Regions from separate parts of the Arthrobacter sp. Y3225209 genome, predicted to be linked through region 2. Evidence: predicted binding sites of a transcription regulator. Region 2 holds the regulator's gene; the other holds the start of a gene.
What was found. Region 2 encodes HrcA, which represses chaperone genes, less so after heat shock. Its sites were predicted from a motif close to TTNGCACTCGNNNNNNNCGAGTGCNAA; they were not measured.
Positions count from the first base shown of each region.

Region 1: the regulator HrcA is predicted to act here: its motif matches at 4,473-4,499, upstream of groES (co-chaperone GroES).

Region 1 is NZ_JBNHFW010000001.1:309,036-316,448, forward strand. It holds gene AC5RVB_RS01405 (GuaB3 family IMP dehydrogenase-related protein) at 1-178, opposite strand, end outside; gene guaB (IMP dehydrogenase) at 336-1,856, opposite strand; gene groL (chaperonin GroEL) at 2,343-3,953, opposite strand; gene groES (co-chaperone GroES) at 4,036-4,332, opposite strand; gene AC5RVB_RS01425 (siderophore ABC transporter substrate-binding protein) at 4,666-5,610, shown strand; gene AC5RVB_RS01430 (ABC transporter permease) at 5,697-6,728, shown strand; gene AC5RVB_RS01435 (iron chelate uptake ABC transporter family permease subunit) at 6,721-7,413, shown strand, end outside.
Region 2 is NZ_JBNHFW010000006.1:32,075-39,487, reverse strand. It holds gene AC5RVB_RS05430 (GerMN domain-containing protein) at 320-1,297, shown strand; gene AC5RVB_RS05425 (16S rRNA (uracil(1498)-N(3))-methyltransferase) at 1,322-2,104, opposite strand; gene dnaJ (molecular chaperone DnaJ) at 2,106-3,245, opposite strand; gene hrcA (heat-inducible transcriptional repressor HrcA) at 3,375-4,388, opposite strand; gene AC5RVB_RS05410 (DUF3097 domain-containing protein) at 4,601-5,449, shown strand; gene AC5RVB_RS05405 (DUF4870 domain-containing protein) at 5,567-5,995, shown strand; gene hemW (radical SAM family heme chaperone HemW) at 6,021-7,253, opposite strand; gene lepA (translation elongation factor 4) at 7,250-7,413, opposite strand, start outside.

The DNA.
Region 1 (7,413 bases), on a different contig from region 2:
TAACGGAGTCCATGGGAGCGCCGATGACGGGCATCTCAAACTGGTATGCGTCTATCTGCCAGTTGATCGAGACATCCTGCGGGTCGCGGGTACGCCGCGAGGGCACAATTGCCACGTCGTCCAGGGAGTAGGCTCTGCGCCCTTGCTTGCCACGGCCAATTTCAATCTCGTTACTCACGCTCCCTAGGTTATCCCAGCAGGCGCCGGGCACATGAAAGCTGCCGGTAACCGTAACCTTCCGCAGCAGGTAAATGCACTGTCCGCACGGGTGGCTAAAGACCGGAGGCAGCTCCTGCGATGTCTGCAGGAGCTGCCCCTTGGCCGGAAAACGGGTCCTAGCGGCGCGAACCGTAGTTCGGTGCCTCGACCGTCATCATGATGTCGTGCGGGTGGGATTCCTTCAGCCCGGCCGGGGTGATCCGGACGAACTTGCCCTTGGCCTTCAGCTCCGGGATGGTGCGTGCGCCGGTGTAGAACATGGTCTGGCGCAGGCCGCCCACCAGCTGGTGTGCCACGGCGGAAAGCGGGCCGCGGTACGGCACCTGGCCTTCGATGCCTTCCGGAATCAGCTTCTCGTCGCTGGGCACGTCCGCCTGGAAGTAGCGGTCCTTGGAGTAGGAGGTGTTCTTGCCCCGGGACTGCATGGCGCCCAGGGAGCCCATGCCGCGGTAGGACTTGAACTGCTTGCCGTTCACGAAGACCAGGTCGCCCGGGCTTTCGGCGGAACCGGCGAGCAGGCCGCCGAGCATTACGGTGTCGGCGCCGGCCACGATGGCCTTGCCGATGTCACCGGAGTACTGCAGGCCGCCGTCGGCGATCAGCGGAACGCCGGCGGGAATGGCCGCCTTGGACGCTTCGTAGATGGCGGTGATCTGGGGAACGCCGACGCCGGCCACCACGCGGGTGGTGCAGATGGAGCCGGGGCCCACACCTACCTTGATGGCGTCCGCACCGGCGTCGATCAGAGCCTGGGCGCCTTCGCGGGTAGCTGCCTGGCCGCCGATGATGTCCACGTGCGCCGCGGCCGGGTCCTTTTTCAGGCGGGCGATCATGTCCAGCACGCCGGCGCTGTGGCCGTTGGCGGTGTCCACCACCAGGATGTCCACGCCGGCCTCGACCATGGCCATGGCCCGCTCGTAGCCGTCTCCGAAGAAACCGATGGCGGCACCGACGCGAAGCCGGCCTTCATCATCCTTGGTGGCCAGCGGGTACTGCTCGGCCTTGTCGAAGTCCTTCACCGTGATCAGGCCCTGCAGCTTGCCAGCGTCGTCCACCAGCGGCAGCTTCTCGATGCGGTTCTTGCCGAGCAGCTCCACGGTTTCCTCGGCGCTGATGCCCACGCGCCCGGTGATGAGGGGCATGCGCGTCATGACCTCTTCGACCTTGCGGTTGGGGTACTCGGATACCGGGATGAAGCGGGTGTCGCGGTTGGTGACGATGCCCAGCAGGGTGTTTTCGGCGTCGACCACCGGCAGGCCGGAAACCCGGAAGTGGGCGCAGAGATCGTCCAGTTCCTGCAGGGTCGCGTCGGGGGAAATGGTGACCGGGTTGGTGATCATGCCCGATTCGCTGCGCTTGACCCGGTCCACGTGCTCGGCCTGGTCGGCAATGGAAAGGTTGCGGTGGATAACGCCCAGCCCGCCCTGGCGTGCCATGGCAATCGCCATCCGGGATTCCGTCACCGTGTCCATCGCTGCGGAGAGCAGCGGGGTCTGCACGGTGATGCGCTTGGACAGCCGCGAGCTGGTATCGGCTTCGGAGGGGATGACATCCGTCGGGCCGGGCAGCAGGAGGACGTCGTCGTACGTCAGGCCGACGAAGCCGAACGGATCATGTTCTGGGTACTGCTGACTCAAAGCTGCGCCTCTTTCGGGGGATGAGGAAGGAGAAGGCCCGAATAAGCCTGTTCCTATCCTAAAACGAAAGCGGGGCCGCCCCTATTCCACCGGTTCGTATCCGTTTGCTTTCACCGGTATGCCCGCCCGTCCGGTGCAAGCCAGGATCCGCAGGGACAGCGCCCCGCCGTAGTCAGCAGACCCGCAGACAGGTCCTCCCCGGATAGTCGCGCGCCCTGTAAACAGGCATGTTTCCAGGATTCCCGGGCAGCCGTCCGTTCTGCCAGGCGTCGGCCAAGGACAGCACGCCTTCCTCCTGACCGGGGACCGGTTTCCCGTCCGGACAGCTTCCGCGTGTGAGCGAAGCCACGGCAAAACCGTCGGGTGCGGTGCCCGGCAGGTACTGCGCCGTGGCGGCGTTCGCCTTCCCGCCCGGACACACAAAAGGCCCCGTCCGCGGAACGGTGTCCGCGGGCGGGGCCTTTGCGTGAAGCGAGGGGCTACCGGCTAGTGCTGGTGTCCGTGATCCTCATCCTCTTCGGCCGGCTTCTCCACTACGAGGGCTTCGGTGGTGAGTACCAGCGAAGCGATCGAGGCGGCGTTGCGCAGTGCCGAGCGGGTGACCTTGACCGGGTCGATGATGCCGGCGGCGATCAGGTCCTCGTACTCACCGGTGGCGGCGTTGAAGCCGTTGTTGACCTTCAGGTCGCCCACCTTGGATACAACAACCATGCCTTCGGCCCCGGCGTTCTCGGCGATCCAGCGCAGCGGCTGGGCCAGTGCACGGCGGACCAGTCCGACGGCAGTGGCGGCGTCGCCTTCCAGCTTGGCCACCTCCGAGTCGGTGTCCAGCGCCTGTGAGGCGTGGACCAGCGCGGAACCGCCGCCGGCCACAATGCCCTCTTCCAGGGCTGCACGGGTGGAGGAAACAGCATCTTCGATGCGGTGCTTCTTTTCCTTCAGCTCCACCTCGGTGGCTGCACCCACGCGGATGACGCCGATGCCGCCGGAGAGCTTGGCCAGGCGTTCCTGGAGCTTTTCGCGGTCCCAGTCCGAGTCCGTGCGCTCAATCTCGGCACGGATCTGTGCCACGCGGTCGGCAACGTCGGCTTCGGAGCCGGCGCCGTCAACAATGGTGGTGTTGTCCTTGGTGACCGTGATCCGGCGGGCAGAGCCCAGGACCTCCAGGCCAACCTGGTCCAGCTTCAGGCCCAGGTCGGGGCTGACCACCTGCGCACCCGTGAGGGTTGCGATGTCCTGCATCATGGCCTTGCGGCGGTCGCCGAACCCGGGAGCCTTGACGGCAACCACGTTCAGGGTGCCGCGGATCTTGTTGACCACCAGGGTGGAGAGCGCTTCGCCGTCCACGTCTTCGGCAATGATGAACAGCGGCTTGGAGGCCTGCAGTGCCTTTTCCAGCAGCGGCAGGAACTCGGCCACGGAGGAGATCTTGCCGGAGTTGATCAGGATCAGCGCGTCTTCGAGGACGGCTTCCTGACGCTCCGCGTCCGTGACGAAGTACGGGGAGAGGTAGCCCTTGTCGAACTGCATGCCCTCGGTGATGACCAGTTCGGTCTGCGTCGAGGAGGATTCCTCGATGGTGATGACGCCGTCCTTGCCGACGGTATCGAAGGCCTGTGCCAGCAGTTCACCGATCTCGGTGCTCTGCGCCGAGATGGCAGCCACGTGGGCCACCTGGTTGCCTTCAACCGGCTTGGCGTTTTCCAGCAGACGCTTGGCAACAGCATCCACGGAGACCTCGATGCCGCGCTTGAGCGCGCCGGGAGCTGCACCCGCGGCAACGTTGCGCAGGCCTTCCTTGACCAGCGCCTGTGCCAGCACGGTAGCCGTAGTGGTGCCGTCGCCGGCAACATCGTTGGTCCGGGTGGCTACTTCCTTGGCCAGCTGTGCGCCGAGGTTCTCGTACGGATCCTCCAGCTCAACTTCGCGGGCAATGGTGACGCCGTCGTTGGTGATGGTGGGGGCGCCCCAGGTCTTGGCCAGGACAACGTTACGGCCGCGCGGGCCGAGGGTTACCTTGACTGCGTTGGCCAGCTTATCGACGCCGGCTTCCAGCGAGCGACGGGCGGAGTCATTGAACTCCAACTGCTTTGCCATGTGTGTGTCCTTTCCGACAACTACATCTGCACCTACATCAGAAAACCCCGGCCAGAATGGTGGCCGGGGTTTTCAAGGGGAACTACTTTACGACGACGGCCAGCACGTCGCGGGCGGACAGCACCAGGTATTCCTGGCCGCCGTGCTTGACTTCGGTTCCACCGTACTTGGAGTAGATGACAACGTCGCCTTCGGCAACGTCAACCGGAACGCGGTTGCCGTTGTCGTCAACGCGGCCGGGTCCAACTGCAACTACTTCGCCCTCCTGGGGCTTTTCCTTGGCAGTGTCCGGGATAACGAGGCCGGAAGCAGTGGTCTGCTCAGCTTCGAGCGGGCGGACAACAATACGATCCTCAAGCGGCTTAATAGAGACCGACACTCGGGCTCTCCTTTGCGTAGTTTCTAACGGGTTTGGGGCCGTCGGTTGGCGCTGGCCGTCGTCGCGGTGCCGGTTCGCGCTTCCCTTCGGGGAGTTAGCACCCTCACGTGCGGAGTGCTAAGTCAGACTTTATGCATTGGTTAGCACTCGGTCAAGGTGAGTGCCAGAGCCGCGTGGATCACGCGTACAGGATTACGCCTCCGGGGTACCAATGACGTAAACCGAATTTGCTTAGGCTTACCTAACGGGATAGTTTTCATCTGCGCGCACCATTAGAAAACATTTCTGTGTCCTATTCCTGCGGTAGGCACATCGACTCTCACCGGAGCCCCCATGATCACCAAGTCCCGCCTGCTGGCCGGAACCGCCCTCGTGTCCCTCCTTGCGCTCAGCGCCTGCTCCACCGAAGCAGCAGAAGCCGACGCCGACTCGACCTCCAACTCGACCGTTACGGTTGAGCACACACAGGGCAGCACCGATGTTCCGGTCAACCCGGAGACCGTCTACACCTTCGACCTCGGCGCACTCGACACCCTGGATGCCCTCGACATTGACGTTGACGGTGTCCCGGCCGCAAACTTCCCGGAAAGCCTCTCCAAGTACGGCTCGGATGACTACGCCAAGATCGGCAGCATGAAGGAACCCGATTTCGAGGCCATCAATGCCGGCGCCCCCGACCTGATCATCATGTCCGGCCGCACTGCCGATTACTACGATGAGTTCTCCAAGATCGCCCCCACGATCAACCTCAGCACCGATGCCGCGGATCCGTGGAACTCCTTCATCTCCAACACCGAAATCATCGGGGAAATCTTCGGCAAGGAAGCCGAGGTCGAGGACAAGCTCGCGGCCCTGGACGCCAAGGTCGAAGAGACCAAGGCAACCGCGGCGGACGCCGGCAACGGCCTCATCATTATGACCAGCGGCGGCGAGCTGACCGCGTACGGAGCGGGTTCGCGCTTCGGCCTGGTGCACGACGTCCTCGGCGTTGCCACCGCAGCTGACATCAAGTCCGAAGCCCAGCACGGCGAACGCGTGGGCTTTGAATACATCGCGGAAAAAAACCCGGACAACCTGTTCGTGATTGACCGCGACGTCGCCGTCGGCAACGCAGGCGAGGTCGCCTCCGCTGTCCTGGACAACGAGCTTGTGCAGGGAACCGAAGCAGCGCGCAATGACCGCATCACCATGCTGGATTCCTCCAGCTGGTACCTCGTGGGCTACGGCCTGAACAACGTTGACGCCATGGTCAGCGCAGTTCAGGACGGCATTTCCTAGCCCGCTTCCACGCTCCTGCTAAATCCTCGCCGGCCGGCCTCCCGCATCCAGGGAGGCCGGCCTGGTGCGGAAGATGGAAAAGCAACATGACTGCAATCCTCTCCCCTCCGGCTCCGGCACCTGCCGGAGCTGCCGGCGTTGGCCGGCGGCGTCCCGGCCCCGGGGCAATGCTGATAGTGGGCGGAACCGCCGTCCTGGTGCTTGCCGTTGTGTCCATGTTCGTCGGTGTCAGCGACGTGTCCCTGCCCGCCCTGCTTGCCGGCGATGAACATGCCTGGCACATTTTCTGGATCAGCCGCCTCCCGCGGACCCTGAGCATCATCCTGGCCGGCATGGCCCTCAGCGTCGCCGGCCTCATCATGCAGCTGATGGCCCGCAACAAGTTCGTTGAACCGTCCACCGTGGGCACCGTGGAATCCGCATCCCTTGGCATCCTGGTGGTGACGGTGTTTATCCCCGGCGCCTCACTGCTGGCCAAAATGTCCACCGCCACGGTGTTCGCCATTGCCGGAACCGCACTCTTCCTGCTGGTCCTGCGCCGGATCCCGCTGCGGAACACGCTGATCGTGCCGCTGGTGGGCATTATGCTCGGCGGCGTGATTGCTGCCGTCACCACGTTCTTCGCCTACCGGTTCGATCTGCTGCAGACCCTGAACAGCTGGATGGTCGGCGACTTCTCCGGCGTACTGCGGGGGCGTTATGAACTGCTCTGGATTGTTGGCGCGCTGACCCTCATCGGATACCTGGCCGCTGACCGCTTCACCGTCGCGGGCATGGGCCAGGATTTCACCACCAACCTCGGCCTGAACTACAACCGCGTGATGACACTGGGGCTGATCATTGTGTCCCTGATCAGCGCCGTTGTGGTTGTCAGTGTCGGCTCGGTGCCGTTCCTCGGCCTGATCGTTCCCAATCTGGTCTCGCTGATGATCGGGGACAATGTCCGCCGGGCCATCCCCTGGGTCGCCATCTTCGGGGCGGGGTTTGTCCTCGCCTGCGACATCATCGGCCGGACCATCCGCTACCCCTACGAAATCCCGGTGGGGGTCATCGTCTCGGCCATCGGCAGCGCCCTGTTCCTTTACCTGCTCCTGAGAAAGCGCTCCGCCAGTGCCTAGCAGTCCCGCCAGCGTCCTTCCCTCAGCCCTTACCGTGCGGCGCCGCCGTCCGGTGCGGAGCCTCTCCCCCCGTTTCTGGCTCATCCTGCTTTCGGTTCTGGCAGCAGCCCTGGTCACGGTATTCATGACCATCGAGCTGCGCGGGAACATCGGTTATGTCCTGCCGCGCCGGGCCATCAAGGTAGGTTCGATGATCCTGGTGGCGTACGCCGTCGGCGTCTCCACCGTGCTGTTCCAGACGGTAACGGCCAACCGGATCCTGACGCCGTCCATCATGGGTTTTGATGCCCTGTACGTGCTCATCCAGACGCTCCTGGTCTTCGCCTTCGGCGGCGGCGTGGTGCTGGCGATGTCCGGCCCGCTGCGCTACGGCATGGAGGTGGCCCTAATGGTGGGCTTCTCCTTCCTGCTGTACCGATGGCTCTTTACCGGCGGCGGCAAATCCCTGCACCTGATGCTGCTGGTCGGCATTGTGCTGGGCACGCTTTTCCGCGGCATTTCTTCCCTGCTGCAGCTGCTGATCGATCCCAGCGAGTTCATCATCCTGCAGGACCTGTTCTTCGCCAGCTTCAACAACGTGGACGGCAAGCTGCTCGCCTACTCGCTGATCGCCGCGGCAGCCGTGAGTATTCCGGCCTGGCGCCTGAGGCACCAGCTCGATGTCCTGTCCCTGGGCCGGGAGACC
Region 2 (7,413 bases):
GTAAGTCGCGTTCAGAGTTTGGAATGGTGCGGTCGCCGGGTGGCGCCGGCTCGCGCCCGCAGCACCCCGCAATGTCAACGCCGGCACGGCGCCGGTTATTTCCGGTGCGCGACGGCGCCGGCGGGTCTGCCGGCTACCTAAATGTTACTTGATGTGCCCCGTCCCGGGCGGGAGCGGAGCCGGAATATCTCGGCATCGCAACGGTGATGTCTCAATCGTGTTTCAGTCCGGACGCCAGCCGCAAACGGCGCCGGATGGCCACAAACCGTATGTAAAGGTTGAAGACGTACATTTTGCCCCGACCGCCTGAGGAGGATTGATGGTCACCCTGTTGCCGGGCCGAGCATCCTCCCCTGACGCCGCCCGCCGCAGCCGCAGGCTGGTCCGTGCGGGTGCCGGTGCCGCACTGCTCGTGGCAATGCTGGCCACGGGCGGCTGCGGAGTGGTGGCGGAGTATCCCACCACCACCATGCCCACGGCCTTCAGCGCCGAGTCCCGCAGCCTGGCACCGATGACCATTTCACCGCCGGCGGAAGCAGGTTCCGGCACGCTGATGCCCGTCTACTGGCTCGGACTGAACGACACCACGGTGAGCCTTTACCGCGAATTCCTGCAGTCCGACAATACCGGCGACCCCATCGGCGAAGCGGTCCGCGCCATGACGGCAGGGAAGCCGCTGGATCAGGACTACTTCACGCCGTGGCAGCCCGCAGACAAGGTGACCGCTTCCATTTCCAGCAAAAACGTCATCACGGTGGACATCCCGTCGAAGGCCTTCAAGGGATCCCTGGACGCCGGCATGGCCCACCGAGCGGTGCAGCAACTGGTGTACACCGCCACCGCCGCGGCGGTGAACGCCGGACTGACAACGGTAGGCCAGGAAAGCACCGTGGTGGTGCTGGTGGACGGCAAAGCCGGCTACCGTGCCTTCGGCCACGAATCCCTGGAAGAACCGCTGCGGCGCGATCCGTCCCTGGTAGCCCCCATCTGGATCATTGATCCGCAGGAATCCCAGGTCCGGTCAACCTCGCTCACCGTCACCGGCACAGCCGCATCGCAGCCGGAGGGCCTGTACTGGCGGGCCGAACCCGTAGTGGATGGCCGGCCCTCCTCGGACGCCGTGGCCTCCGGCCGGGTCGACTTCCACGAAGGACCGGGTTCCACCCGGGAATTCACCTTCTCAACCACCCTGGCCCCCGGCACCTACAGCCTCAAGGTGTACTACAAGGGCCATGAGGCGGCAGGCGATTCCAAACGCATCACGGTCACCGCAGCGCCGGGAGACCCGGAGAGCTGACACCGGGCGCGGGACTTCGTTCCGCTACCAGCGGCCCAGCAGCTGGTTCAGCACTGCCAGGGCTGCGGGACCGGCGGTGGAGGAGCGCAGCACATGCGGTCCCAGCCGTACAGCCAGCGCCCCGGCGCCGCGCAGCAGTTCCAGTTCTGCCGCGCTGATCCCGCCCTCCGGACCGACCACTATCGCTATCTCTGCCGGCGCCGCCGTCCTGCCGGTTGCGTCTGCGCTGCGGCCCGGGAGGTTCCGCACCGCGTCCGCCAGGGGCGCGTCGGCTTCCTCATGCAGCACAAGGACCAGGTCCGTGTCCGCGAGCCGGCGGGCCAGGCCCCGGCTGTCCAGGACGGGTTCCACGCCGGGAATCCAGGCGCGGCGCGACTGCTTGGCGGCCGCCGTGGTCAGGGCCTGCCACTTGGCCTGCCCCTTCACCGCCTTTTCCGTCTTCCAACGGACAATGCTGCGGTCCGACTGCCACGGAATGACGTGATCCACGCCCAGTTCAGTGGCTGCCTCCACTGCCTGCTCATCCCGGTCCCCCTTGGCCAGGGCCTGGACCAGGATGAAACGAACTGCTGCCGGTGGTTCCTCCGCCGCGTGTTCCACGCTCAGTTCCAGCAGCGAGGGCCCGGTCGCGGACACGGTACCGGTGAGGCGCCGGCCCGCGCCGTCGACAATGTCCACGTTTTCGCCCGCACTGATGCGCTTGACGGAAACGGCGTGCCGGGCCTCAGGCCCCTCCAGGCGGAATGTGTCCCCCGGACTGGCCGCGGCCACCTGCGCCGGGTCCCCGAAAAAGATGGGGTTGGTCATCTCAGAGGTTGCCCAGCCGGTCCCGCAGTTTGGCAAATACGCCGGTGCCCGAGCTGTTCAGCCGGCCTTCGCTGTATTCCTCACCGCGCAGCTGGGCCAGCCGGCGGAGCAGTTCCTCCTGCTCGGAATCCAGCTTCTGCGGGGTTTCCACGTGCAGGTGGACGCGCAGGTCGCCGCGTCCGTGGCCGCGCAGGTGCGTGACGCCGAGACCGTTGAGCACGGTGACCTCGCCGGACTGGGTGCCGGGCTTGACCGTGACGTCGCGTTCGCCGTCGAAAGTGTCCAGTGTGACCGTGGTGCCCAGCGCTGCGGCGGTCATCGGCACCGTCAGGGTGGCATGGAGGTCATCGCCCTCGCGCAGGAAGGTGGGGTCATTATTGACCCGGATTTCCACGTAGAGGTCACCGGCGGGTCCGCCGGCGAGGCCGGCTTCGCCCTGCTGGCTCAGCTGGATCCGGGTTCCGGTGGCGACGCCGGCCGGGATCTTGATGTTCAGCGTGCGGCGGTTGCGGACGCGCCCCTCGCCGGAGCACTCGTGGCAGGGATCCGGAATGACCGTGCCGAAACCGTTGCAGGTGCCGCAGGGAGCCGAGGTCATGACCTGGCCCAGGATGGAGCGGACCGCCCGCTGGACCTGGCCGGTACCGTGGCAGATGTCGCAGGTACGCGGGGAGGTGCCGGGCTGGCAGCAGGACCCGTCACACGTGGGGCATACCACGGCGGTGTCGACGTCGATCTTTTTGTTGACGCCGAAGACAGCATCCTTGAGGTCAATCCGAACAGTAATCAGGGCGTCCTGGCCGCGCCGGCTGCGCGAGGCCGGGCCCCGGCCGCCGCCGGGTGCGCCGCCGCCGAAGAAGGTGTCGAAGATGTCCTGGAAGCCGAAGCCCTGGCCGCCGAAGCCGCCACCGCCGAAACCGTTGTCGGTTCCGTTTTCGTTCCCGGTGGTGTCATAGATACGCCGCTTCTCGGGATCGGAGAGGACCTCGTAGGCGTGCGTCACGGCCTTAAACTCGTCGGCGGCACCCGGAGCGTTGTTGACGTCCGGGTGCAGCTTGCGGGCAAGCTTCCGGTACGCCTTCTTGATTTCTTCACCGGTGGCGTCTCGTCCGACGCCCAGAACCTGGTAGTGATCGCTCACTCGTGCACATCGCTTCCTGCATTGCCTGCATTACCTGCCTTCATGGCTGAAGGCGTTGTTTGGAGTCCGGCAGGTTTCCCGGCCGGCGGGGCGGCCCGCCAACGGCTGGCCGCGTGGAGTTCAATAAGCCTAGTTATTCAGTATTCGGGACAAGTATCGGGCCACGGCACGGACCGCCGCCATGGTGTTGGGATAGTCCATCCGGGTGGGGCCCAGGATGCCGACCTTGGCGGAGGCATCCGGCCCGTAGCCGGTGGCCACCACCGAGGCTTCGGAGAGGCCGCCGTACGGGTTTTCCCGTCCGATCCGGACGGCAACACCCCGGGCGTCCTGTTCCATTTCGGAGAGCAGCCGGAGCATTACCACCTGTTCCTCCAGGGCTTCCAGCACGGGGCCGATGGTCAGCGGGAAGTCTACCGTGGAGCGGGCAAGGTTGGCCGTTCCGGCCATCACCATGCGGTCCTCCCGGTTAATTCCGGCGAGCAGCTCCAGGCTGTGCCCGAGGGCGTCGGCCACCCGGCGGCGCGCCGCCGGAACGGTCGCCAGGGCTTCGGCGACGTGGCCGGTGATGCTGCTGAGCGGCGTCCCGGCCAGGGAGGACAGGAAGTGCTGGCGGAGGTCCGAAAGATCGGGTTCGGTCACGGGTTCGGGGACCGTAATAACCCGCTGCTCCACCCGGCCCGTGGTGGAGATGAGCACCACGAGCACCTGGGCCGGGGCCAGGAGCACAAACTCGATGTGCCGGATCTTGGCATTGCCGAGGTGCGGGTACTGCACAACCGCCACCTGGTTGGTCAGCTGGGACAGCAGCCGCACGGTCCGGTCCATCACGTCGTCGAGGTCGTCTGCACCCTCCAGCAGGGAGGAAATGGCGCGGCGTTCGGGTGCCGAGAGGGGCTTGACGTCGGAGATCCGGTCCACGAACAGACGGTAGCCCTTGTCGGTGGGGATGCGTCCTGCCGAGGTATGCGGGGCGGTAATCAGCCCTTCTTCCTCCAGGGCCGCCATGTCATTGCGAATCGTCGCCGAAGACACTCCCAGGTGGTGGCGTTCCACCAGGGCCTTGGATCCCACCGGTTCACGCGAATGGACGTAATCCTCAACAATGGCACGGAGGACCTCGAGTCGGCGTGGCTCACTCATGGTTTTCCCTCCCTGTTAATTGGCGGGCGCATCAGAAGGGCGCGTCCTTGTGATGCGGCGTGCGGAGCACCTGCGCCACCGGGGCGCCGCTTAGCACTCACAGTGTTCAAGTGCTAAGTCTAGTACGGAACGGCAGCGTTGTTAGCATTGAGGGATCCGCGGCCCCGCTGCGGTCAGCTCCCTGATTCAGCAACAGTAGCGAGGCAAGCAACGTGTCCAACTTCTCCTGGGGCCCGCAGGACATTACTGCGCCGGCCCGGACCACCCTGCGCAAAGTCGGTGCCGAATCCGGCCTGGTCCTGGAAGACGTCGCCACCGGCTGGGTGGGAGCGGTGATCCGGGTGGAAAAGTCCGGCGGGCTGCACCTTATGGTGCTGGAGGACCGCCGCGGCAAGCGGAAATCCTTTGAGCTCGGTTTTGGCTTCCTGCTGGAGGGCGAGCCCGTGGAGGTCACGGCCCCTCAGGCGGCCGGCACCAAAGCCGGTCCGGCGCGCACGGCGTCAGGTTCGGTGAAGGTGGCCAACCAGCGCGCACGCACCGCACGGGCGAGCCGTATCTGGGTGGAAGGCAAGCATGACGCCGAGCTGGTGGAGAAGGTCTGGGGTGATGATCTCCGGGTGGAGGGAATTGTCGTGGAGCCCCTGCACGGCGTGGATGACCTCTATTCCGCGGTGAAGGACTTCGCTCCCGGCCCGGGGCGCCGCCTCGGCATCCTGGTGGACCATCTGGTACCCGGCTCCAAGGAGTCCCGCATCGCCGCCGAAGCCATGACCTGCCCCGGCGCGCACGGGAACGTACTGATTGTGGGCCACCCCTACGTGGATGTCTGGCAGGCCATTAAACCCTCGGTGATCGGTCGCAGCGCCTGGCCGGTGGTCCCCCGGCACCTGGATTGGAAGACCGGGATCCTGCAGGGACTGGGCTGGCCCCACGCTGACCACACGGATGTGGCCATGGGCTGGAAGAAGCTCCTTGGGCAGGTAAACACCTACGCCGATCTGGAACCGTCGCTGCTGGGCAGGGTCGAGGAAGTCATCGATTTCCTGACCGTGCCGGAATGAGACACACGACTCATCCGCCGTCGCCGTTCCGTTATAAAGCGGCCCAGCCAGTACTCTTGTTCAATACGTAGTAGCGGACCGACCCTGTGTCAGCACGAGTCAGAAGGAAATTACGCCGTGTCCAACACACGCCAGAATCACCAGCCACGACCGGATGAACACGGCAGCGGACAACGCCCTGTCTATCAGGGGGCACCGGCCAACGCCCTGCCCCTGACCGCCTCCGAAGACCGGCAGTGGGCAACCATGGCGCACTTTGGCGGCATCCTTGCTTTTGTTCCGTCGCTCATCATTTACCTTGTTTTCCGCGACCGCGGACCGTTCACCGCCCAGGAATCAAAGGAAGCGCTTAACTTCACGCTTCCGCCCAGCATTGCTGCCCTGATTGTCTGGATGCTGTCCTTCATCCCTGTTGTCGGCGGATTCTTTGCCGTGCTCAACGCCCTGATCTGGGTGTACGTTGCGGTGTCCTCCGTGATCGCGGGCATTGAGTGCAACCGCGGAAGGCCCTACCGCTACCCGTTCAACCTGCGCCGCATCAAGTAGGCGACTTCCCCGGAAGCTGCGCTGCTTAGTCCGGCAGCAGCCGCCGGACCACGGCGTCGGCCAGAAGCCTCCCCCGGCCGGTCAGGATCACCCGTCCCGTCAGCGCGGCACGCGGATCAACCAGGCCGTCAGCCATCAGTCCTGCCACCGCCAGCCGCCCCGGTTCCCGGAGCCTGGACAGGTCCAGCCCCTCGGCCAGCCGCGTGCGCAGCATAATGTCTTCCACATACCGGGTGTCGGCGTCGAGCGTCTCCCGCCCGACCGCCGGCGACTCGCCCGCACCAATCCGCTGGGCGTAGGCCGTGGGGTGCTTGGCGTTCCACCAGCGCACACCGCCTGCATGGGAGTGCGCCCCGGGGCCGATCCCCCACCAGTCATCGCTGCGCCAGTAGGCCAGGTTGTGCCTGCACTGGTCAGCGGGTGTGCGTGCCCAGTTACTGACCTCGTACCAGGACAGGCCGGCGGCGCTCATCATCTCGTCGGCGAGGACGTACTTGTCCGCGTGGTCGTCGTCGTCAATGGGCGGAACCTCCCCGCGCCGCATCCGGGCAGCGAGCTTGGTGCCTTCTTCGATGATCAGCGCATAAGCGGAGATATGGTCCGGCTCGTAGCTCAGCGCTTCCTCGAGGGAGGTTTTCCAGTCCGCCATGGACTCCCCCGGCGTCCCGTAGATCAGGTCCACGCTGACGTGCAGGCCGGCGTCGCGCGCCCACTTCACCGCCTGTGGCACCCGCGAGGGTGTGTGGGTGCGGTCCAGGACCGCCAACACGTGCGGCACCGCGGACTGCATACCGAAGGACACACGGGTAAACCCGGCGTCCGCGAGCAGCTGAAGGGACTCCGGGGTGACCGAATCCGGGTTGGCCTCGGTGGTGACCTCCGCGCCGGGCTCCAGTCCCCACTGGTCGACGGCGGTGCGCAGGATAGCTGCGAGGTCTTCAGCCGGCAGCAGCGTGGGTGTGCCGCCGCCGAAGAAGACCGTGCCCATACGGCGCTCCGGCAGGCCGGAGCGGCGCATGGCGCCGGCCGCGAAAACCACTTCCCGTTCAGCCGTGCCGGCATAGGCGGCCTGCGAGGCTCCCCCGCCGAGTTCCGTGGCGGTGTAGGTGTTGAAGTCGCAGTAGCCGCAGCGGACGGAGCAGAACGGAATGTGGACGTAGAGCCCGAAATTCCGGTCCGCTGCTCCGTCCGCGGCCTGGGCGGGGAGAAGACCGTCGGCGGGTGCCGGGTCCCCGAGGGGCAGTGCGCTGGGTGTCACTTCTTGGATTTGTCCTTGGATTCGTCGGAGGAAAGTGCTGCCACGAAGGCTTCCTGCGGGACCTCCACGCGGCCCACCATCTTCATGCGCTTCTTGCCTTCCTTCTGCTTTTCCAGCAGCTTGCGCTTACGGCTGATGTCGCCGCCGTAGCACTTGGCCA